3 regions of the Breoghania sp. L-A4 genome follow, and region 3 is predicted to be linked to each of the others. Evidence: predicted binding sites of a transcription regulator. Region 3 holds the regulator's gene; each other region holds the start of a gene.
The links. Region 3 encodes PhoB, which activates phosphate uptake and scavenging genes when phosphate is short. Its sites were predicted from a motif close to TGTCATNNANCTGTCAT; they were not measured.
Positions count from the first base shown of each region.

Region 1: a site for PhoB is predicted at 1,982-1,998, ahead of D1F64_RS13190 (alkaline phosphatase). Genes of this name have one in related genera too.
Region 2: a site for PhoB is predicted at 5,591-5,607, ahead of D1F64_RS11835 (RNA degradosome polyphosphate kinase). Genes of this name have one in related genera too.

Region 1 is NZ_CP031841.1:2,902,010-2,909,455, forward strand. Features, by position in the region: gene D1F64_RS13180 (P-II family nitrogen regulator) at 1-304, shown strand, start outside; gene D1F64_RS23410 (hypothetical protein) at 301-549, opposite strand; gene glnA (type I glutamate--ammonia ligase) at 454-1,863, shown strand; gene D1F64_RS13190 (alkaline phosphatase) at 2,088-3,587, shown strand; gene D1F64_RS13195 (hypothetical protein) at 3,664-3,936, shown strand; gene D1F64_RS24650 (hypothetical protein) at 3,933-4,082, shown strand; gene D1F64_RS13200 (ABC transporter ATP-binding protein) at 4,085-4,804, shown strand; gene D1F64_RS13205 (ABC transporter permease) at 4,866-6,050, shown strand; gene D1F64_RS13210 (anhydro-N-acetylmuramic acid kinase) at 6,785-7,446, opposite strand, start outside.
Region 2 is NZ_CP031841.1:2,571,870-2,579,315, forward strand. Features, by position in the region: gene D1F64_RS11800 (molybdopterin oxidoreductase family protein) at 1-794, shown strand, start outside; gene D1F64_RS11805 (hypothetical protein) at 865-1,191, shown strand; gene purN (phosphoribosylglycinamide formyltransferase) at 1,207-1,872, opposite strand; gene purM (phosphoribosylformylglycinamidine cyclo-ligase) at 1,869-2,951, opposite strand; gene D1F64_RS11820 (CDP-alcohol phosphatidyltransferase family protein) at 3,134-3,676, shown strand; gene D1F64_RS11825 (AI-2E family transporter) at 3,768-4,862, shown strand; gene D1F64_RS11830 (hypothetical protein) at 4,859-5,539, shown strand; gene D1F64_RS11835 (RNA degradosome polyphosphate kinase) at 5,640-7,446, shown strand, end outside.
Region 3 is NZ_CP031841.1:1,194,177-1,201,622, forward strand. Features, by position in the region: gene pstA (phosphate ABC transporter permease PstA) at 1-358, shown strand, start outside; gene pstB (phosphate ABC transporter ATP-binding protein PstB) at 534-1,280, shown strand; gene phoU (phosphate signaling complex protein PhoU) at 1,320-2,033, shown strand; gene phoB (phosphate regulon transcriptional regulator PhoB) at 2,170-2,865, shown strand; gene D1F64_RS05590 (GcrA family cell cycle regulator) at 2,995-3,510, opposite strand; gene D1F64_RS05595 (aspartate aminotransferase family protein) at 3,878-5,104, shown strand; gene argF (ornithine carbamoyltransferase) at 5,082-6,017, shown strand; gene D1F64_RS05605 (Hsp33 family molecular chaperone) at 6,014-7,000, shown strand; gene D1F64_RS05610 (HlyD family efflux transporter periplasmic adaptor subunit) at 7,377-7,446, shown strand, end outside.

The DNA.
Region 1 (7,446 bases), 1.7 Mb from region 3:
GCTAGATGAAGTGAAGGAAGCGCTGCAGGAAGTTGGCCTGCAGGGCATCACCGTGACCGAAGCCAAGGGCTTCGGGCGGCAGAAAGGCCACACCGAGCTGTACCGCGGCGCGGAATATGTTGTCGACTTCCTGCCGAAGGTGAAGGTCGAGATTGTGTTGACCGACGAATTGGTCGACAAGGCCCTGGAGGCGATCCGCACCTCCGCCCAGACTGGCCGCATCGGAGACGGCAAAATCTTCGTCTCGAACATCGAGGAAGCGATCCGCATCCGCACCGGTGAGACCGGCAACGACGCGATCTAACCCGCGTTCGGCCGTTTCAGCGAGGCGCGGCCGCCGTGCGGTGGCATCGCGCTGAAACGCCAGCGTCCGGGATGGCGCCATTGTGGCCCGCCCCAGATCGATGACGCATGAACCAAGAGATCCACCTGTAGAAAATCAGGAAGATTCCCATGACTACTGCCAATGACGTCTTGAAGTTGATTAGCGAAAAGGACGTTAAATTCGTTGATCTTCGTTTCACCGATCCGCGCGGCAAGATGCAGCACGTGACGATGGACATCCTGGAAATCAACGAGGACGTTTTCGCCGACGGCGTGATGTTCGACGGCTCCTCGATCGCCGGCTGGAAGGCCATCAACGAATCCGACATGACCCTCATGCTGGATCCCGAGACGGCGCACATCGATCCGTTCTTCGCCCAGACGACGCTGGCGATCTTCTGCGACATCCTGGAGCCGTCCTCCGGCGAGGCCTACAACCGCGATCCGCGCATGACCGCCAAGAAGGTCGAGGCTGCCGTGCGCGCCTCGGGCATCGGCGACACGATCTACGTCGGTCCGGAAGCCGAATTCTTCGTCTTCGACGACGTCCGCTTCTCGGCCGAGCCCTACAACACCGGCTTCCAGCTCGATTGCTCGGAACTGCCGACCAACATGCCGACCGAATATGAAGCCGGCAACCTGGGTCACCGTCCGCGCACCAAGGGCGGCTACTTCCCCGTCCCGCCGATCGATTCCGGCCAGGACTACCGCTCCGAGATGCTCACCGTTCTCACCGAGATGGGCGTGCGCGTCGAGAAGCACCACCACGAGGTGGGCGCCGCCCAGCACGAGCTCGGCATTCGCTTCGACTCCCTGACCCGCATCGCCGACAAGATGCAGATCTACAAGTACGCGGTGCATCAGGTCGCCCATGCCTACGGCAAGACGGCCACCTTCATGCCCAAGCCGGTCTTTGGCGACAACGGCACCGGCATGCACTGCCACCTGTCGATCTGGAAGGACGGCAAGCCGGTCTTCGCCGGCAACCAGTACGCGGATCTCTCCGAAGAGTGCCTGTACTTCATCGGCGGCATCCTCAAGCACGCCAAGGCGCTGAACGCCTTCACCAACCCCTCGACCAACTCCTACAAGCGTCTAGTCCCGGGCTATGAGGCACCGGTGCTGTTGGCCTATTCGGCCCGCAACCGCTCCGCCTCCTGCCGCATCCCCTACAGCCCGTCGCCGAACGGCAAGCGCGTGGAAGTCCGGTTCCCGGATCCCTCCGCCAACCCGTACCTGTGCTTCTCGGCCCTGGTGATGGCCGGCCTCGACGGCATCAAGAACAAGATGCATCCGGGCGACGCCATGGACAAGGATCTCTACGACCTGCCGCCGGAAGAGCTGAAGGAAATCCCGACCGTCTGCGGTTCGCTGCGCGAAGCGCTGGAAAGCCTGGACGCCGATCGCGAGTTCCTCAAGACCGGCGGCGTCATGGACGACGATCAGATCGACGCCTACCTCGAGCTGAAGATGGAAGACGTGCTGCGCTACGAAATGACGCCGCACCCGATCGAGTTCGACATGTACTACTCGGTCTAATCGACTGCGTTTCGAAGGTTTCTTCGACGTTGGACGGGGCGCTTCACGGCGCCCCGTTTTTTTGTGCGCCGTGCTGCGTATCCCCGGCCCTCCCGCCGCGCTGAATAAGTGAAACTACCGTCATCGGCGTGTCATCGACGCACGCTAGCGATGGTCCCGACAGGACAGACGCGCCGTCGCGCCCTGCCGTCGCCCCGTTCACAATCCAGTTGGAGACGAACAGCATGAAGCTCTTCGCGACAGCCCTCCTCGCAAGCGCGTCCCTCGCCGCCGGCGCCGCCACCGCCCAGGACACCATCGCCCAGTCCGGCAGCGACTGGTTCAAGATGGGCCAGCAGACCCTGGCGGAGAACCTGGCCAAGCAGCCCAACACCCACCGCGCCAAGAACGTGATCCTGTTCACCGCGGACGGCAACGGCGTTGGCACCAACTACGCCATTCGCCTGTTCTCGGGTCAGAAGAAGGGCATGCTCGGCTCCGAATACGTGCAGCCGCAGGAAGCCTTCCCGCACCTGGCGCTGGTGAAGACCTACACCACCAACGGCCAGACACCCGATTCCGCGCCCACGGCGTCCGCCATGAACACCGGCGTGAAATCGAAGAACACCATGATCAACGTGGACTCGTCGGTCGCCGTCAATGACTGCGCCAACATGTCCGGCCACGAGCTGACCACCTTCTCCGAGATCGTTTCCGGTGAAGGCAAGTCGGTCGGCGTCATCTCCACGGCCCGGCTGACCCACGCGACCCCGGCCGGCGTCTACGCCAAGACGGTCAACCGCAACTGGGAAGACAATTCCAAACTGCCGGAAGACTGCACCGCGCAGAAGGACATCGCCGCCCAGCTCATCGACGCGATGAAGGCCGGAACGGTCGACGTGGCCTTCGGCGGCGGCCGCCGTCATTTCCTGCCCAAGGAGATCACCGACGGCGAAGGCAAGACCGGCAAGCGCACCGACGGCCGCAACCTTGTGGAAGAAGTCAAAGCCATGGGCGGCCAGTTCGCCTGGGACGACGCGACGTTCGCGGCGCTCAAGGACGGCGACGGGCCGGTTTTGGGACTGTTTGAAGCCTCGCACATGAAGTACGAGCACGACCGCACCGGCGAGCCGTCGCTGGCGGAAATGACCGCGGCCGCCATCAAGCGTCTGTCGGGCAACGAGAACGGCTTCTACCTGAGCATCGAAGCCGGCCGCGTCGACCACGCCAACCACGACGGCAACGCGCACCGCACGCTGACCGACGGCGTGGCGTTCGCCGACGCCATCGCGCTGGCCGACGAACTGACCAACGACGAGGACACGCTGATCATCGTCACCGCCGACCACGAGCATGCCATTGCCTTCAACGGCTATTGCGGCCGCGGCTCGCCGATCACCGGGTTGTGCTACGACATCGACGACGCGGGCGAAAAGCATCTCGACACCCCGCTTCTCGCCAAGGACGGCAAGCCCTACACGGTCATCGGCTACCTGAACGGCACCGGCTCGGTCCTCACCGAGCAGGACGACAAGAGCTTCTCCGGCACCCGTCCCGATGTCACCAACGAGCAGGCCGTCGACGCGGACTACATCCAGCAGGCGCTGATCCCGATGTCGTCGGAGACCCATTCGGGCGAAGACGTCGCGGTCTACGCCAAGGGCCCCTGGTCGCATCTGTTCGATGGCACCGTGGAACAGAACTACATCTTCCACGTGATGAACCACGCCATCAACGCCGAATAGGCGCCGGAAGACCCGCAATCCGAGGGGTCCGCCACGGCGGGCCCTTCCCGATGCGCCCATAACCAACGGAACCCTCATGGACCGCCGTCTGTTTCTGATCGCCTCAGCAAGCCTGTTTGCCGCGCCCATGGTCCGCGCCGCCGACACCCTGAAGCTGCGCGATCTCTACAACAAGGACCTGAGTTTCTCCGACTACGCCCGCGCCCATGAGCGCAAGCGCGTCTCGGTGACAGGCTACATGGCGCCGCCGCTGAAGGCGGAGACCAATTTCTTCGTCCTCACCAAGATGCCGATGGCCACCTGCCCTTCTGCGAAAGCGAGGCGGAATGGCCCGACGACATTCTCGTGATCTATAGCGCAGACTCTGTCGACGCCGTGCCCTTCAACATCCCGATTGTGGTTACCGGAACGCTGGACCTCGGAACCTGGACGGACAGGGACCTGGGTTTCGTCAGCCGCGTCCGGTTGCTGTCGGCGACATTCGAGAAACTGTAACGATGATCGATGTCGCCGGGCTCACGCTCACGTTCCGCGACAGCGCCGGCGCGACCTTCCCCGTGCTCGATATTCCGCGCCTGACGCTGGAGGCCGGTCGGCTCGTGGTGATCACCGGGCCGTCGGGATCGGGAAAATCATCGCTTCTCTACGCGCTCAGCGGCCTGCAGGCCCCGACCACGGGAACGGTAACGGCCGCCGGCTGCGATCTCTACGCGCTCGCCGAGGCCCGGCGCGACCGCTGGCGACGCGCAGCCATCGGTTTCGTGTTCCAGGATTTCCATCTGATCGAGGAACTTTCACCGCTCGCCAACGTGACGCTGCCACTGGCCTTTGGCGCGTCGCTCGCCGAACGGCGCGCAGGCAGGAAGCGGGCGCGCGGCCTGCTCGAGCAGCTCGGGGTTCCCCTGAACCGCACGAGCAGCGCCTTGCTGTCGCGCGGCGAGCGCCAGCGCACGGCGATCGCCCGCGCGCTGCTGTTCGACCCGCCCATCCTGCTGGCGGATGAGCCCACGGCCAGCCTCGATGCGGCCGCCGCGGACATCGTCTGCACCACCCTGCGCGACATGGCGCGCGGCGACGGACGGCTTGTCCTCGCCGTCAGCCACGACCCGATCCTCATTGCCGCCGCCGATACGGTCTATCGCCTCGAGCACGGCGCGCTGACACAGGGCGCCGTGCTCGAGGCTGCCGGCATGCCCGCCACGGAGCCGGCCCAATGATGAATCCCCTGCCCTCGTCTGGGCCACACTCAGACGCAATCCCGTCACCACGCTGAGCTTCATGGCGCTGATCGCGGTCGCGGTCGGCATGGGCGTGTCGATCACCGCGCAGGAACGCGCGCTGCGCAAGGGAAGCGCGCGCGCGGCCGACCGCTTCGATCTGATCATTGCCGCGCCCGGCAGCCAGACCGACGTGCTCCTGAAGACGATCTTTCTCAATTCCGGCAGCGTCGAACTGCTGTCGCCCGATGTCGTCGCCCGGGCCTACGCCGAGCCGAAAGCGGAATTCGTCGCTCCCATCGCCTTCGGCGACAGCCACAACGGCGATCCGATCGTCGGCAGCACCGGCGCATTCGCGCTGCATCTGAGCGGCGGAACGCTTTCAGAGGGCCGCGTGTTCGAGACTCATGAGGAGGCCGTCGTCGGCGCCGCCTCCCCCATGCGGATCGGCGACACATTCCAGCCCACACACGGCGAGGCTCACGGCGGTGCGCACGAAGACGAACGCCACCACGGCGCGCGCCTGACGGTCGTCGGCCGGATGAGCGCCACGGGATCGCCGTGGGACCGCGCCATCGTGGTGCCCGTCGAACTGACGTGGGAGTTGCACAACCTGCCCACTGGTCACCTCGATAAGGACCATGATGACGAGGCAGGCGCCACTGACGATCATGACGCGGAGCCCATCGGCCCGCCGTTCGACGCAGCGACCCTTCCCGGCGTGCCCGCGCTGGTGATCAAGCCGCAGTCGGTCGCCGCCGCCTACGGCCTGCGCAACGCCTATCGCACCGACACCAGCATGGCGTTCTTCCCCGCGGAGGTGCTGGTGGAGCTCTACGCGCTTCTGGGCGACGTGCGGGCGGTCATGGACATCATGGCGCTGGCGACCCAGACGCTGGTGATCGCCGCGATCCTGGTGGGCGTCATGGTGCTGCTGCGCCTCTACCGGACCCAGTTCGCGGTGCTGCGGGCGCTGGGCGCGCCACGAAGCTTCGTGTTTCTCACGATCTGGAGCTACGTGACCGCGATCGTCGCCTGTGGAGCCGCGACGGGCCTGCTGATCGGCATCGGCCTGACAAACCTTGTGTCACGCGCCTTCACTGACGCCAGCGGCATCGCGCTCAACGCATCGCTTCAGGGCCCGGAGTTGGTGGCCGCCGGCGCCATCGTTCTGATCGGCGCGGCGGCGGCCACCGTCCCCGCGGCGCTGCTCTATGCGCGGCCCGTGGTCACGGATCTCCGCTGACGCGCGCCCTTGCTTGCAAAAGAAGGCGTCCGCGGCGCCGCAACGATTGGTTATCCACCGCCGCACAAACCGCACCCTCCTCAATTCACACGATGTTGACAAGCGCCAAGTCGAAGCGCAGACTTCAGGCTCAATCAACTGCTGGAGGTCTAAAAAAATGAAGCCGCCGAAGCAGCGTACGTCGTGATTGAAATAGACATTCTATTTCTGAAACGACAAATATCCGAAAATTTGAACCTTAACACCGGCCGAAAGCGTTACTGCATTCGATTATAGGCCTGAATACTTACGCTCGAATCACAGCGATAGCCCGCGACTGCGGAGATGATCCGATTGCGCGGCGAGTCCGGCGAACAACGCCGCACTCAGATCCGCCGTCCGAGGTGATCTTCACCAGGCGCGGCACGCTGGACCGATGAGATCGCAACGAACAGACCTAGGCTCGACTGCCGGAACGACCTCGACCGGAAACCCGACAACGGTACAGGATCCCAAACCCGATCCGATGCGCCTTGATCCCGGCGCCCGCGCAACCAACCCCCGAGGGGAAATAGCGGGGCCACACACTCAAGCCACGGACACCGCGAAAGCGACACGGATCCGAGAAACAAGCCCCGCACCGAACCATGGTGCGGGGCTTTTGCGTCTTTGGCCGGATGTGTGACCGGCTGTGGCTGGATGTGTTCGCGGAGCACACGCCGGCCGCGCCGAAACGACGGATGCCGGGCCATGCCCTATGGCAGGGCGATCAGCCCGCCGCTCATCGGCCACGGCGCGCCCGTGGTGCCGGGAAATGTGATCGGGCGCCCATCGAGCGCACGCACCGCCATATAGGCAAAGGCCTGCGCCTCGATAAAGTCGCCCGACCAGCCGATGTCCGCCGCCGGCGTTACACTGACGCCGGTGCGCGCGGCGATCATCTCCAGCAACACCGGGTTGTGCGCGCCGCCGCCCACGGCGATCAGCCGCACCGGCGGCCGCGGCAGATGCTTGAAACCCGCCGCCACCGTTGCCGCCGTGAACGCCGTCAGCGTCGCCGCGCCCTCCTCGGTCGACAGCGCATCGACCCCCGGGGCGGTGAAGTCATCGCGATCAAGCGATTTCGGCGCCAGCCTGTCGAAATACGGATGCTGGAGCCAGCGTGCGAGCAAGGCGTCGTTCACCGCGCCACTACGCGCCAACGCACCGCCAACATCCATCGCAGCGCCGGTGCGCGTGTGAACGAAATCATCGATCAACGCGTTCGCGGGTCCTGTGTCGAAGGCGATGAGATCCTCGTCGCCCTCACCGATCCAGGTGATGTTGGCAACCCCGCCGAGGTTGAGAATGCCCAGCGGCCCGGGGAGCCCGGCGGCCAGCGCCTTGTGAAACACCGGCGCGAGCGGCGCCCCCTCGC
Region 2 (7,446 bases), 1.4 Mb from region 3:
TGCCGGCGACGAGCTTTGTCGAACATGACGACATCTACAAGGGCGGCGGCCACCAGTATCTGCAACTCGGGCCGAAGCTGATCGACGGCCCCGGCGAGGCGCGGGAAAACCTTTTCGTTCTCAATGAACTGATGACGCGGTTGGGTGTCGAGCATCCAGGCAACGCATTGAGCGCGCGCGAGCACATCGACTGGATGTTGAAGGCGTCGGGCTATGGGGATTGGGACACGCTGGAACGCGACCGCTGGCTCGATCTGCAGCCGGAATTCCGGCAGGCGCATTATCTCGACGGTTTCGGCCATGCGGACAAGAAGTTCCATTTCCGGCCGGACTGGACGAAGACGCCCGCGCCCAACGACGGCGCCAAGGGACCGTGGAGCGATATGCCCGAATTGCCGGACTTCTGGCCGGTGATCGAGGACAGCGACGCGACGCATCCCTTCCGGCTGGTGACCGCGCCCGCGCGCTCCTTCCTCAATTCCACGTTCAACGAAACGGAAGGCTCAAGGAAGAAGGAAGGCCGGCCGGAGGTGCTGCTGCATCCCGATGAAGCCGCGCGCATCGGCGTGGGCGAGGGGGACGCCATACGGATGGGCAACGAACGCGGCGCGGTGCGGTTGCATGCCCGTATTTTTGACGGTGTTCTGCCCGGTGTGGTGGTCTCGGAAGGCATCTGGCCGAATTCGGCCTTTGTCGACGGGCGGGGAATCAATACGCTGACAGGCGCCGATCCGACCGCGCCCTATGGCGGCGCCGCGTTTCACGACAGTCACGTGTGGATCCGGCTTGATTGACAAGGCCCCCGGCCGCAGTGGCGCAGACCATGAACCGCCCCGGCCACTTGCGAAGCAACAAGGAAGACGCATGCCTGCAAGAATAACAGCCGCATTCCTCCGTCCGGGTCTTTTGGCCATTCCGGCAATCGCCACGCTGGCCCTGAGCCTCCAGATCGCGCCGCCGGCCTTTGCCAAGGGCCGCGATACCGCGCGCGTCATGATGCTGGATCGCTGCGTGAACGACGAATACCGCCGCCAGCGCAATTCCGATGGCGTGGTCAAGCGCTGCCAGTGCGCGTCCAAGAAGGCTCTGGAGGCGTTGAGCCCGAGCGACATCGCAAACGTCAGCTTCGGCTCGTCGCTGCCGCGCGGCATGCGCCGCGAACTCGCCGCGGCATTGCAAATGTGCAAGTAACAGGCGTTTGGCGGATCAGCCGGCGGGCCAGATGAGCGTCCCCGCCGTCACCGCCGCCTGCGCTTCAAGCGTCACGCGCTGGCCATTGAGGCGCGCGCGGCCCGAGGCCACCCAGCCGAGCGCCATCGGGTAGATCGCATGCTCGACGGCCAGAACGCGGGCGGCGAGGGCGTCTTCGGTGTCGGCATCGAGAACCGGCACCGCGCCCTGCACGATGATGGCGCCGGCATCCATTTCACTTGAAACGAAATGAACCGTGGCGCCGTGGATCTTGACGCCGGCCTCAAGCGCCCGCGCATGGGTATCCAGACCCTTGAAGGACGGCAGCAGCGCCGGGTGGACGTTGATCATGCGCCCTGACCACGCCTCGACGAAGCCCGGCGTCAGCAGCCGCAGGAAGCCGGCGAGACACACAAGCTCCACGTCATGCTCGACGAGCACCGCGTTCATGGCGGCGTCAAAGGCGGCGCGGTCCCTGCCGTACGCCGTGTGGTCGATGGATACGGTCGGGATGCCGGCCGTTTTGGCGTGCGCCAGTCCCGCCGCATCGGGACGGTTGGAGGCGACAAGAACGATGTCGGCCGGGAAGGCCGGGTCGCGCGCGGCGTCCAGCAGCGCCACCATGTTCGAGCCGCGGCCCGAAATCAGAATGGCGACGCGCTTCTTGCCGCGCGCGCTCACGCGTTGAAACCCGTCGTGCCCGTGAAGACCACGGGCTCATCGGCGCGCTCGACCATCTCGCCGAGGCGGACGACCGTCTCGCCTTCAGCCGTGAGCAGCCGGGTGACTTCATCGGCCGCGTCGGCCGCGACGACAACGACCATGCCGATGCCGCAGTTGAAGGTGCGCAGCATTTCAGGTTCGGCCACATTGCCTGTCGACGCCAGCCAGTTGAACACGGGAACCTTCGGCAGCGCGCCGAGATCGATGCGTGCCGTTGCCGTTTTCGGCAATACGCGGGGCAGGTTTTCCGGCAGGCCGCCGCCGGTGATATGCGCCAGCGCCTTGATGCCAACGGTCTTGTTCAGGGTGGCCAGCAGCGGCTTGACGTAGATCCGGGTGGGCTCCAGCAGCGCGCGGCCCAGCGTCTTGCTCTCGTCGAAGGGGGCGGGTGCGTCCCAGCCAAGGCCGGAGGCTTCGACAATATGGCGCACCAGCGAGAAGCCGTTGGAATGCACGCCGTTGGAGGCCAGACCCAGAATGACGTCGCCCGGGCCGATATCGGGGCGCGGCAGCAGCGCGCCGCGCTCCACGGCGCCGACGGAGAATCCGGCGAGATCATAGTCGCCATCGGCATACATGCCGGGCATCTCCGCCGTCTCGCCACCGATCAGCGCCGAGCCGGAGATCGTGCAGCCCTTGGCGATGCCCTGGACGATGCTCGCCGCCGCCTCGACGTCGAGCCGGCCGCAGGCGAAGTAATCCAGGAAAAACAGCGGCTCGGCACCCTGTACTATGAGATCGTTGACGCACATGGCGACAAGATCGATGCCGACGGTGTCGTGAATGCCGGTCTCGATCGCGATCTTCAGCTTGGTGCCGACGCCATCGTTGGCCGCGACCAGGATCGGATCGACAAAGCCCGCGGCCTTCAGGTCGAACAATCCGCCGAAGCCACCGATGTCGCTGTCCGCACCCGGCCGCGCCGTCGCCTTCACAAAGGGGGCTATTTTCTTGACGAGGGCGTTGCCGGCGTCGATGTCGACGCCTGATTGCGCATAGGTCAGGCCGCCGTCGGCGCCCGCGCTTTTGTCGCTCATGGATGCGAGTTCCCGGTTACGATTCGGCGCATCCAACCGATTGCCCGCTCCAGAGTCAAACGGGATTAGCGCCGCACCCCAATGATGGTTAGCTTCTCACGCTGGATCGAATCACGCGCGGGCCGCATCTGGCGGCTCTCGCGCATGTTTTGCGGCATGTCCTGGCGCCGGGGTGACGGCAAATGACGGTTCCCAATCTGATCTCTCTGTTCCGGCTCTTTTTGGTGCCGCTGATCGTCTGGCTGATCATCGAACACAATCTGCTGTGGGCCTTCTGGGTGTTCGTGATCGCCGGCGCATCGGACGCGGTCGACGGGCTGATCGCGCGGCATCTGGGCGGGGCGTCGGAACTCGGCGCCTATCTCGATCCGCTCGCCGACAAGGCGTTGCTGGTGACCATCTATGTCTGTCTGGCGATTGTCGGAGAATTGCCCGCCTGGCTGGTGATTGCGGTGGTCAGCCGCGATATCCTGATCGTCGGCGCGGTGATTTTGTCGTGGACATTGGCCCGTCCCGTCACAATCCGGCCGCTTATGGTCTCGAAAGCCAACACGGTCGCGCAGATCGTGCTGGCGAGCATGGTGTTGGGCTCGCATGCCTTCGCGGTGCCGCTCGGAGCGACGAAGGTGTTGATGGTCGGATTGACCGGGCTGTTGACGGTGATCTCCACCGGGGCCTATCTCATGGAGTGGATTCGCCACATGGCGGCGGAACCGCACCGGTGACCGGGCGCGGGCCGCGGCTTGACGTGCAATGAAACCGGCGGATGGCGCAGGCAAGGGCCCGTCTTCGCCGGCAACAGGGATGCCGGAACCGATGAGTCTCAAAAAGCACATCTTCTTCTGGCTTCTCGCATTCGCGGCTTTCGTCGGCTTTCTCCTGGTGTTCCGCGCGATCCTTTTGCCGTTCGTCGCGGGTATGGCGCTGGCCTATCTGCTCGATCCGGTCGCGGACAGGCTGGAGGCATATGGCTTCAGCCGGCTGCTGGCCACGCTGACCATCCTGTTCGTCTTCGTGCTGTTGTTCGTGACCTTCCTCGTCATGCTGGTGCCGGTGCTGGGCCATCAGTTGTCGGGACTGATTACCGACATGCCTGGCTACGTGCAGCGGTTACAGGAAGTTCTGTTCGACCAGTTGGGTGACAGGCTGGGCCGGCTTACCGGCATGACGACGCAGGATCTGAAGTCATCACTGGGCAATCTGATGGGGCAGGGCGCCGGCTGGCTCGGCGACATCCTGAAGTCGCTGTGGAGCGGCGGACAGGCGCTGATTTCGCTTGTCTCGCTGATCGTGGTGACCCCGGTCGTCGCCTTCTACCTGATCCATGACTGGAACGGCATCGTGGACAAGATCGACGGCTGGTTGCCGCGCGACCACCGCGACGAGATCCTGCGGCTGGCAGGGCAGATGAACGCGGCCGTGTCGGGGTTCGTGCGCGGACAGATCAGCGTCTGCCTGCTGCTCGGCGCGTTCTATGCAATCGGGCTGGTGCTGGTCGGGTTGAACTTCGGCCTGCTGATCGGCATCGGGGCGGGGCTCGTCAGCTTCATTCCGTTCGTCGGCGCGACGCTGGGACTGGTGGTGTCGCTGGTCGTCGCCTTCGTGCAGTTCTGGCCCGATTGGACCATGGTGGCGATCGTGCTTGGGATCTTCATGGTTGGCCAGTTTCTGGAGGGTAACATCCTTCAGCCGAAGCTGGTGGGAACACGGGTCGGACTGCATCCGGTGTGGTTGATGTTCGCGCTTTTCGCCTTCGGCTACCTTTTCGGCTTCGTGGGCATGCTGATCGCCGTGCCCGCGTCGGCCGCGATCGCGGTGCTTGCCCGGTACGCCCTGGAGCGGTATCTGAACAGCGCGCTGTATCACGGTACGGCGCATGCCCGTTCCGGAACAGAGAGCGCCGAGCAATGAGCGCGAACGGTGATCCGGCCCAACTTCCCTTCGAGCTGCCGCATGAAGCGGCGCTCGGGCGCGATGATTTTCTGGTCGGGGATTCCAACCGCGCGGCGTTCGAGCTCGTCGTCAGTTGGCCGAACTGGCCGTCCGCCTATGCGCTGATCGCCGGTCCCGTGGGCGCGGGGAAAAGCCACCTGGTCTCGATCTGGCGGGAGTGTTCGCAGGCCAGCGTCGTCGCCGCCAGCGATCTCGGGCGCATCGACATCGCCGCGCTCGCACGCAGCGGCCCCGTGGCGCTTGAAGACGCCCATCAGAACGGTCTGAACCAGACGGCCCTGTTCCACCTGATGAACGCCACCCGCGAGGCGGGGCATTCGATGCTGCTGACCAGCCGCACCTGGCCGGCGTCCTGGAATCTCGATCTGCCGGATCTGGCCTCGAGGCTGCGGCTGGCGACGCCGGTGGAGGTGCGTGAGCCGGATGACGACTTGTTGCGCCGGGTGCTGGTCAAGCTGTTTGCCGATCGTCAGTTGCCGGTGGAGGCGACGGTGATCGACTTCCTGGTGGTGCGCATGGAGCGCTCGCTGGAAGCCGCCAACAGGATTGTCGCCGATCTCGACCGGGCGGCGCTTGCCGCGCGGAAGAAGATCAACCGCAAGATCGCGGCAGAGGTCTTGAGCGCGCTCGAATAGCGTGCGCGAACCAAGAAATCCGCTGGGATAACCGCGCGGCGATGAAAAGAATGTCATAATTCCGTTCTATGTATGACAATTCCACCTTTGGAGATGATGCATGGAAGACGCGACGGCCCCCGCGAACAAGACCAGTGCTCCGGCACGCGCAGAGACACGGACTGCCGCAAAGGTCCCCGAAGCCCCCGTGGACCTGCGCCAAAGCCCGGAGCGCTTTATCAATCGCGAAGTGTCGTGGCTGCAGTTCAACCATCGCGTCCTCGATGAATCGTCCAATGAACAGCACCCGCTGCTTGAGCGGCTGCGGTTCCTGTCGATTTCCGCGAACAATCTCGATGAGTTCTTCATGGTCCGCTTTGCCGGCCTGAAGGCGCAGGACCGCGCGGGCGTGCGCACCGTCAGCGACGACGGCCGCACTCCGAGCGAGCAACTTGTCAAGATCGGCGCCGCGGTGAAGACGCTGCAAAGCGAGCAGCAGGGCAGTTGGCGGTCCCTCAAGGGCAATCTGGCGTCCGAGGGCATTGTGCTGGTGGAGGCGGATGGGCTCTCCGCCAAAGACAAGGCGTGGCTCGAGACCTATTTCCTCGCCCAAATCTTTCCGGTGCTGACGCCGCTTGCGATCGATCCCGCGCATCCTTTCCCGTTCATTCCCAATCTCGGCTTCTCGCTGATCCTCGATCTGCAGAAGAAGTCGGGCCGCGCCAACATGACGGCGCTGTTGCGCATTCCCGGTCAGTTGCAGCGTTTCGTGGCGCTTCCCAACGCGGACAACCGGCGCACGCGATCGCACCGCTTCATCACCATCGAGAATACGCTCGGGTTGTTCATCACGCGGCTGTTTCCCGGCTACGAGATTCGCGGGCAGGGCGCCTTCCGGGTGATCCGCGATTCCGATCTGGAAATCTCGGAAGAGGCGGAGGATCTGGTGCGGCTGTTCGAAAGCGCGCTCAAGCAGCGTCGCCGCGGATCCGCGATCCGGCTTGAAATCGAAGCGGCCACTCCGGAGCCGCTGCGCGACTTCGTGGCGAGCGCGCTGGGCGTCGAGGAAAGCGACGTGTTCCTCACGGAGGGGCTTCTGGCGCTGAACGATCTGTCAGAGCTGGTGAAGGTCGAGCGGGATGATCTGAAGTTCCCGCCCTATACGGCGCGGTTTCCCGAGCGGGTGCGTGAGCATGGCGGCGACTGCTTCGCCGCCATCCGCGAGAAGGATTTTCTCGTTCACCATCCTTACGAATCCTTTGACGTGGTGGTTCAGTTCCTGCGCCAGGCCGCGCAGGATCCCGATGTCGTCGCGATCAAGCAGACGCTGTACCGCACGTCGAGCGACTCGCCCATCGTCAAGGCGCTTTCCGAAGCGGCCGAGTCGGGCAAGTCGGTGACGGCGCTCATTGAGTTGAAGGCCCGCTTTGACGAAGAGGCGAACATCCGGCTCGCGCGCGATCTGGAGCGCGCCGGCGTGCAGGTCGTCTATGGGTTCATCGAGTTCAAGACGCACGCAAAGCTGTCGATGGTGGTGAAGCGCGAACAGGGCAAGCTGACCAGCTACTGCCACATCGGCACCGGCAATTATCACCCGATCACCGCGCGGATTTACACCGATCTTTCGTTCTTCACCGCCGATCCGGTGATTGCCCAGGATGTGGCGAAGATCTTCAACTACATCACCGGATACGCGGAACCGGTGGCGCTGCAGAAGGTGGCGATTTCGCCGATCAGTCTGCGCGCGAGGGTTCTCGATCTGACAAAGGCCGAAATCGAGCATGCGCGCGCCGGGCGTCCGGCCCAGATCTGGATGAAGATGAACGCGCTCGTCGATGGCACGATCATCGACGCGCTTTACGACGCGAGCTGCGCGGGCGTGCAGATCGATCTGGTGATACGCGGCATCTGCTGCCTGCGGCCCGGCA
Region 3 (7,446 bases):
GTCGATCCGCGCCGCCGCCCTGGGGATCGGCGCCTCCAAGATGCAGATGGTGTTTCACCATGTGCTGCCGCTGGCCGCCCCCGGCGTGCTGACCGGCACGATTATCGGGCTGGCGCAGGCGCTCGGCGAGACGGCGCCGCTGCTGCTGATCGGCATGGTGGCCTTCGTCGCGGACTATCCGGGATCTCCGCTTCAGCCCGCCACCGCCTTGCCGGTGCAGATCTTCATGTGGGCCAACGAGGCGGAGCGCGCCTTCGTCGAGCGCACATCGGGCGCGATCATCATTCTGTTGATGTTCCTTGCGGTCATGAACATTACCGCCATCCTGTTGAGGCGCCGGTTCGAGCGCAGATGGTAAACCGCGGTCGCCCGCCGGTGGTCCGGCGCGCGAACCGACAATGCGACGTGCCTGGCCGTTCGACACGCGGACGTAGACGGGCACCGGGGCATGAAGGAGTGATTTGGTGAACAAGATGATGGAAACGGTCCCCGGGACGATCGTGGACCCGCAGATCGTGACTCCGGTCGTGAAGATGCGCGGCACCGATGTCTGCGTCTTCTACGGCGACAAGCAAGCGCTGTTCGACGTCAATCTGGACGTGCGCGAAAACGAGGTCACGGCGCTGATCGGTCCGTCCGGTTGCGGCAAGTCGACGTTCCTGCGCTGTCTTAACCGCATGAACGACACCATTGAGGGCTGTCGCGTAACCGGCAAGATCACCCTGCAGGGCGAGGACGTCTACGATCCCAAGATCGACGTCGTCGAGCTGCGCGCCAGCGTCGGCATGGTGTTCCAGAAGCCCAACCCGTTCCCCAAGTCGATCTTCGAGAACGTCGCCTACGGTCCGCGAATCCATGGCCTCGCGCGCACCAAGACGGAAATGGAAGAGATTGTGGTCACCAGCCTGCGCAAGGCGGGCCTGTTCGAGGAGGTCAAGGACCGGCTCGACGAGCCGGGCACGGGCCTGTCCGGCGGCCAGCAGCAGCGCCTGTGCATCGCGCGCGCCATCGCGGTGAGCCCGGAGGTGATCCTGATGGACGAGCCGTGCTCGGCGCTCGACCCGATCGCCACGGCACGCGTGGAGGAGCTGATCGACGAATTGCGCGAGAACTACACGATCGTCATCGTGACGCACTCGATGCAGCAGGCCGCGCGCGTGTCGCAGCGCACGGCGTTTTTCCATCTGGGCACCCTGGTGGAGGAAGGTCCGACGGACGATATCTTCACCAACCCGCAGGACAAGCGGACCCAGGACTACATCACCGGCCGTTTCGGCTGATTTTTCGCCCGCACCAGGCGCGGGATACGGGAGCAATCCATGTCGGAGCATATTGTATCGGCCTACGATCAGGAGCTGAAAGCGCTGACGGGCCAGATCGCCGAAATGGGCGGATTGGCGGAAAACATCGTCGCGGATGCGATCACCACCCTGGTGCGGATGGACGGTGAACTGGCGCAGCAGGTGATCCTGAGCGACCGGCGCCTCGATCTGCTGCAGCAGCAGATCGAGGAGCAGGCCGTCCTTCTGATCGCCCGCCGCCAGCCGGTCGCCCAGGATCTGCGCGTGATCGTCTCCGCGTTGCGCACGTGCAACGAACTGGAGCGCGTCGGAGACCTGGCCAAGAACATCGCCAAGCGGGTGATCGCCATCGGCGGCCAGTTCCATTCCAAGCAGCTGGCGCTCGGCGTCGAGCACATGGCGGAACTGGCGCTGGCGCAGCTCAAGAGCGTGCTCGACGCCTACATGCAGCGCGATATCGAGACCGCCGCGATCGTGCGTCAGCGCGACGACGAGATCGACACGCTCTATACGTCTCTATTTCGCGAGTTGCTGACCTACATGATGGAAGATCCGCGCAATATCTCCTTGTGCGCCCATCTTCTGTTCTGCGCCAAGAACATTGAGCGTATCGGTGATCACGCGACCAATATTGCCGAAAACGTCCACTACATCGTCACTGGCGAACAGCTTGCCGACGATCGTCCGCGCACCGACGAGCTGTCTCTGGCGGACAATCCGGCGGAAGGCTAGGGCGCGGACCGCGGCCGCAATGAACGCCGACGCAGCGAGGATGTCATCCCCGGAAGGGGCATCCACTGCCGGCGGGCATTCGGCGCGGCGGAAATGTAGCCAGCTATCGAAGTGAAACAATCAGGAGCGATTGGGAATGCCGAAGGTTCTGGTCGTTGAGGATGAAGAGCCGCTCAGGTTGCTTCTTCAGTATAACCTTGAATCCGAGGGATATACCGTCGAGACGAGTGCACGGGGTGACGAGGCGGAGCTGCGTTTGCGTGAAACCCAGCCGGATCTGCTGTTGCTTGACTGGATGCTGCCCGGCCTGTCCGGCATCGAGTTGTGCCGCCGGCTGAGGGCGCGCGAGGAAACCGAACGGCTGCCGGTGATCATGCTCACGGCGCGCGGCGAGGAGGCTGAGCGTATCCGGGGCCTGTCGACGGGCGCCGATGATTATGTCGTCAAACCGTTCTCGATCCCCGAACTGATGGCGCGGGTGCGGGCGATCCTGCGCCGCTCCAAGCCGGAAGTGGTCTCGAGCCTGTTGCGCTCCGGCGATATCGAGCTGGATCGCGAGACCCACCGGGTGCACCGCGCCTCGCGTGAGATCCATCTGGGGCCGACCGAGTTCCGGCTGCTGGAGTATCTGATGCAGGCGCCCGGCCGGGTGTTTTCCCGCGAGCAGCTGCTCGACGGGGTCTGGGGCCACGATGTCTATGTCGACGAGCGAACGGTCGACGTGCATGTCGGGCGGCTGCGCAAGGCGATCAACAAGGGACGCGCCAAGGATCCGATCCGCACCGTGCGCGGTTCCGGCTATGCCTTTAACGATCAGTTCGCATCGGGCTGACGCTCGGGCTGGAAGCCGCTGCTGGAAACAAAATGGCCGGCCTTTGTGGGGCCGGCCTTTTCATTGCATCGGACCTTCACCTCAGGTGTCGGTCACTGACCTTGATTGCGTCGGTAGAGTGCGCCCGTGTCAGGCGCGTGCGGCGGCGCGCTTGTGACGGCGCTCGTTCGCCGGCTGATAGGCGATGCGGCAGTGGTGGGCGCAATAGGGCGCACCGGAATCCGACTGCCGGCCACAGAAGTAGAAATCGTCGGTCGACGGATCGCCGATCGGCCACTTGCAGGTGCGCTCGTTGAGCTGCAGGATCGAGGCGCGTTCCTCGACCGGGATTACCAGCTCATGCACCGGCGCCGGCTTGGTTTCGATTGCCTCGGCCGGGGCTTCCTCGATCTTCAGCGCGGTCGCGCCGACGCTCCGAGGCTGCGATGCGGTGGGACGTGCGGGCGTCGCCGGGGCGGCACGCGGCCGGCGCGGTTTCGCAGCCGTGTTCGTGGATTTTGCCCGGCCCGACAGCCCAAGCCGGTGAACCTTGCCAATCACAGCATTGCGGGTAACACCGCCAAGCTCCGCCGCAATCTGGCTGGCGCTGAGACCTTCGGCCCACAATTTTTTGAGGAGGTCGACGCGTTCTGTTGTCCAAGACATAAGTTTTCAACTCCACCGGTTCGCCGCTATGCACCGGCAATACATGGCCTGCGGGCCGTCACCGACGCCCGTATCTGTTAACGAGTTGTATACGAACGGGGTCTGCAACACGATATGTCGTATCTGATAGACACAACCATACAATATCACGTGTCTGCCAGGCAACCCTCGCACATGCGAAGAGGGCTGTAATCCGTAGTTTTCCCCAGAATTGAGCGGCTGTATTCCGCCGTTTTCAGGGCATGCTGCGCGGCGCGGCCAAGCATTGACACGATACCATCCCCGCAGTGTATATAGAGACCCTCCGACGTGCCGCCATCCTTGGCGGCACGCTTTGTTTTTGGCCTGTGTTTCTTGGGAAAAGTCGATGAGCGCCTCAGCGCTGTTTGACACTTACGCGCGCAGCAAACTGACCTTCGTCAGGGGCGAGGGCTGCTGGCTCGAAACCTCCGATGGTCAGCGCTACCTGGATTTTGCCGCCGGCATCGCGGTGAACTCGCTTGGGCATGCGCATCCGCATCTGGTCAGCGCCCTGCAGGAGCAGGCGGCGCGCCTGTGGCATGTCTCCAACCTCTACACCGTCGCGGGTCAGGAAACGCTTGGCGCGCGCCTGTGCGCGGCAAGCTTCGCCGAGAAGGTGTTCTTCACGAATTCCGGCGCCGAGGCGATGGAAATGTCCATCAAGACGGCCCGCCGCTACCAGTTCGCCGAAGGCGCGCCCGAGCGCTATGGCATCATTACCTTTGAAGGCGCGTTCCACGGACGCACCATCGCCACCATCGCGGCCGGCGGACAGGCGAAATATCTCGAGGGTTTTGGTCCCAAGGCGCCGGGCTTCACGCAGGTTCCGCTCGAGGACATGGATGCGCTGAAGGCGGCCATTACCGATGAGACGGCGGCGATCCTGATCGAGCCGATCCAGGGCGAGGGCGGTATCCGCCCGGTCTCGCATGGCTTTCTGCGCGAATTGCGCAGACTGTGCGACGACAAGGGCCTTATGCTGATCTTCGACGAGATCCAGACCGGTCTGGGCCGCACGGGCAAGCTTTTCGCGCATGAATGGTCGGGCGTCACGCCCGATATCATGGGCATCGCCAAGGGTCTTGGCGGCGGCTTCCCCGTTGGCGCCTGTCTGGCGACGGTCGAGGCCGCATCGGGAATGACCGCCGGGACCCACGGCACGACGTTTGGCGGCAATCCGCTGGCCATGGCCGTGGGCAACGCGGTTCTCGACGTGATCCTGGAAGAGGGCTTTCTGGACCGCGTCAGCCGGCTTGGACTGGCGCTGAAGCAGAAGATCGCCGGTGTGATCGACGCGCATCCCGACGTCTTCGAACTGGTGCGCGGCGAGGGGCTGATGCTGGGTATTCGCTGCCGGATGCCGGCGGGCGAGATCGTCGTCAAGGCGCGGGAGTTGGGCTTGCTGACCGTTCCGGCCGGCGACAACGTGGTGCGTCTGCTGCCGCCGCTGACCGTCAGCGACGATGAAATCGACATGGCCGCCCAGCGGCTGGATCAGGCCGCGACCGCGCTTGAAGCGACCGCGGCGGCCGGGCGGGGGCCGGCGGGCAATGAAGAGCGGTGGCGTGCGTGATTTTCTCGATCTGTCCGATGTGCCGAGTGACGAGCTGGCGAGAATCCTGGACGAGTCCCGGCGGCTGAAGGGCATGCGCAACGGCGTGCGGCGCGGCGAAGGCCCGCTGGCCGGCAAGGTGCTGGCGATGATCTTCGAGCAGCCGTCGACGCGCACGCGCATTTCGTTCGACGTCGGCATGCGCGAACTCGGTGGCGAGACCCTGATGCTGACGGGCGCGGAGATGCAGCTCGGACGCGGCGAGACCATCGCCGACACGGCGCGGGTGCTGTCGCGCTATGTGGATGCGATCATGATCCGTATTCTGGACCATGACGCGCTCACCGAACTCGCGGCGAATGCCACAGTGCCGGTCATCAACGGCCTGACAAAGGAGTCGCATCCCTGTCAGTTGATGGCGGATGTGCTGACGTTCGAGGAGAAGAAGGGGCCGATTGCCGGCCGCCGGATCGCCTGGAGCGGCGACACCAACAATGTGCTGAATTCCTGGATGCACGCTGCGCAGCGTTTCGATTTCGAATTGCGTGTCGCGACGCCGCCGGAACTGCCGGCGGATCCTGACGTGGTGCGCAAGGCGCGCGCTGCGGGCGCCAACATCGTGCTGGCGGCGAGCGCCGAAGAGGCGGCGGAGGACGCGGATTGCGTGGTCACCGATTGCTGGGTGTCGATGGGCGACGACGAGAACATTGCGCGTCACAACATGCTCGCGCCCTATCAGGTCAATGACCGGATCATGGAAAAAGCAAAATCCGATGCCATATTCATGCATTGTCTGCCCGCCCACCGGGGCGAGGAAGTAACAGCCAGCGTGATGGATGGCCCGCAGTCAGTGGTATTCGACGAGGCGGAGAACCGGCTTCACGCCCAGAAGGGCATCCTGACGTGGTGCCTGGGAGCCTTGTCGGAAGCATGAAGAATGAACTGAAGGCAGCGCCGCCGGCGCTGGCCGGCGATGACGCGGTTCTGCCGTTTTCGGTCGAGCCGCTGGATGTGCGCGGCCGCGTGGTCTATCTCGGACCGGCGCTCGACACGATCCTCGACCGTCACGACTATCCCGCGCCCGTGTCGCGCCTGCTCGGCGAGGCGGTTGTGCTGACCGTCCTGCTGGGCACCTCGCTGAAGTTCGACGGACGCTTCATCCTGCAGACGCAAAGCGACGGCCCGGTGTCGATGCTGGTGGTGGATTTCGAAACGCCCGACCGCATGCGCGCCTGCGCGCAATTCGATGCCGCGGCTCTCGATCAGGCCATCGCCGAAGACCGCATTGCTCCGGCCGATCTGCTCGGCAAGGGACATCTGGCGATGACCGTCGACCAGGGCGAGAACACGAGCCGGTATCAGGGCCTCGTCGCGCTCGACGGCGGATCGCTGGAGGATGTGGCGCACGAGTATTTCGCACGCTCGGAACAGATTCCGACCCGCGTCCGCCTGGCTGTGGGCGAGATGCTGGCGCGCCGCCCGGGTGAGCCGCCGCATCATTCCTGGCGCGCTGGCGGCGTGATCGTGCAGTTTCTGCCCGATTCCGAGGAGCGCATGCGGCTTCCCGATCTGCATCCGGGAGATCTGCCGGAAGGGGTCGAGCTCGATGACGCGGATGCGGACGACGCCTGGGTGGAAGCGGAGGCGCTGGTCGCCACGGTCAAGGATGTGGAACTGACTGATCCGGACATGGCGGCCGAGCGGATTCTCTACCGGCTGTTTCACGAGCATGGCGTGCGGATCTTCGAGCCCCAGGCGCTGGTTGACCGCTGCCGATGCTCGCGCGACGGTGTTTCGCAGATGCTGCGCGGCTTCTCCAAGGACGACCGCGACCACATGACCGTGGGAAGCCAGATCGAGGTCACCTGCGAGTTCTGCAACGCCACCTATCATTTCGATCCGGCTGACTTCGAGTGACGATGGCGGCTGTGATCGGTCGTCTCCTGTCGGCCACGGGACGGTGCTGAAGGTGCGCCGCGCCCCCCAATTGCGCTGTTTCCAGTAAAGATTACAGTATTGTAAGTTGCGTATTTTGCGCTCTTGCGGCCCAGTGAACGGCGTGGGTTCCGGTGACGCCGCAAAGCTGACCGATTGGTGTGCTTGAAGGACGTCGTCTTCGCAGGCTGAGTCCATGCTGCGGCGCGCCTGTCGGGAACAGGTGCCGATGCAGCGCGTTTTGGTCAACCCAATGCGTCGCTGCTGCGGTCTGTTGCGCATAAGAGGCCGGGCGCGTGCCTGTTTCCGGACGTGTGTCGCCGGCTGACCTGTCGCCCGTGAGTGGAGAACCGCATCAGTGCTTAAGTCGGTCGAGACTGTGAAAGACCCGTCCTCCGCTGCCGATCAGGCTGACCTGGCCGGGCAGG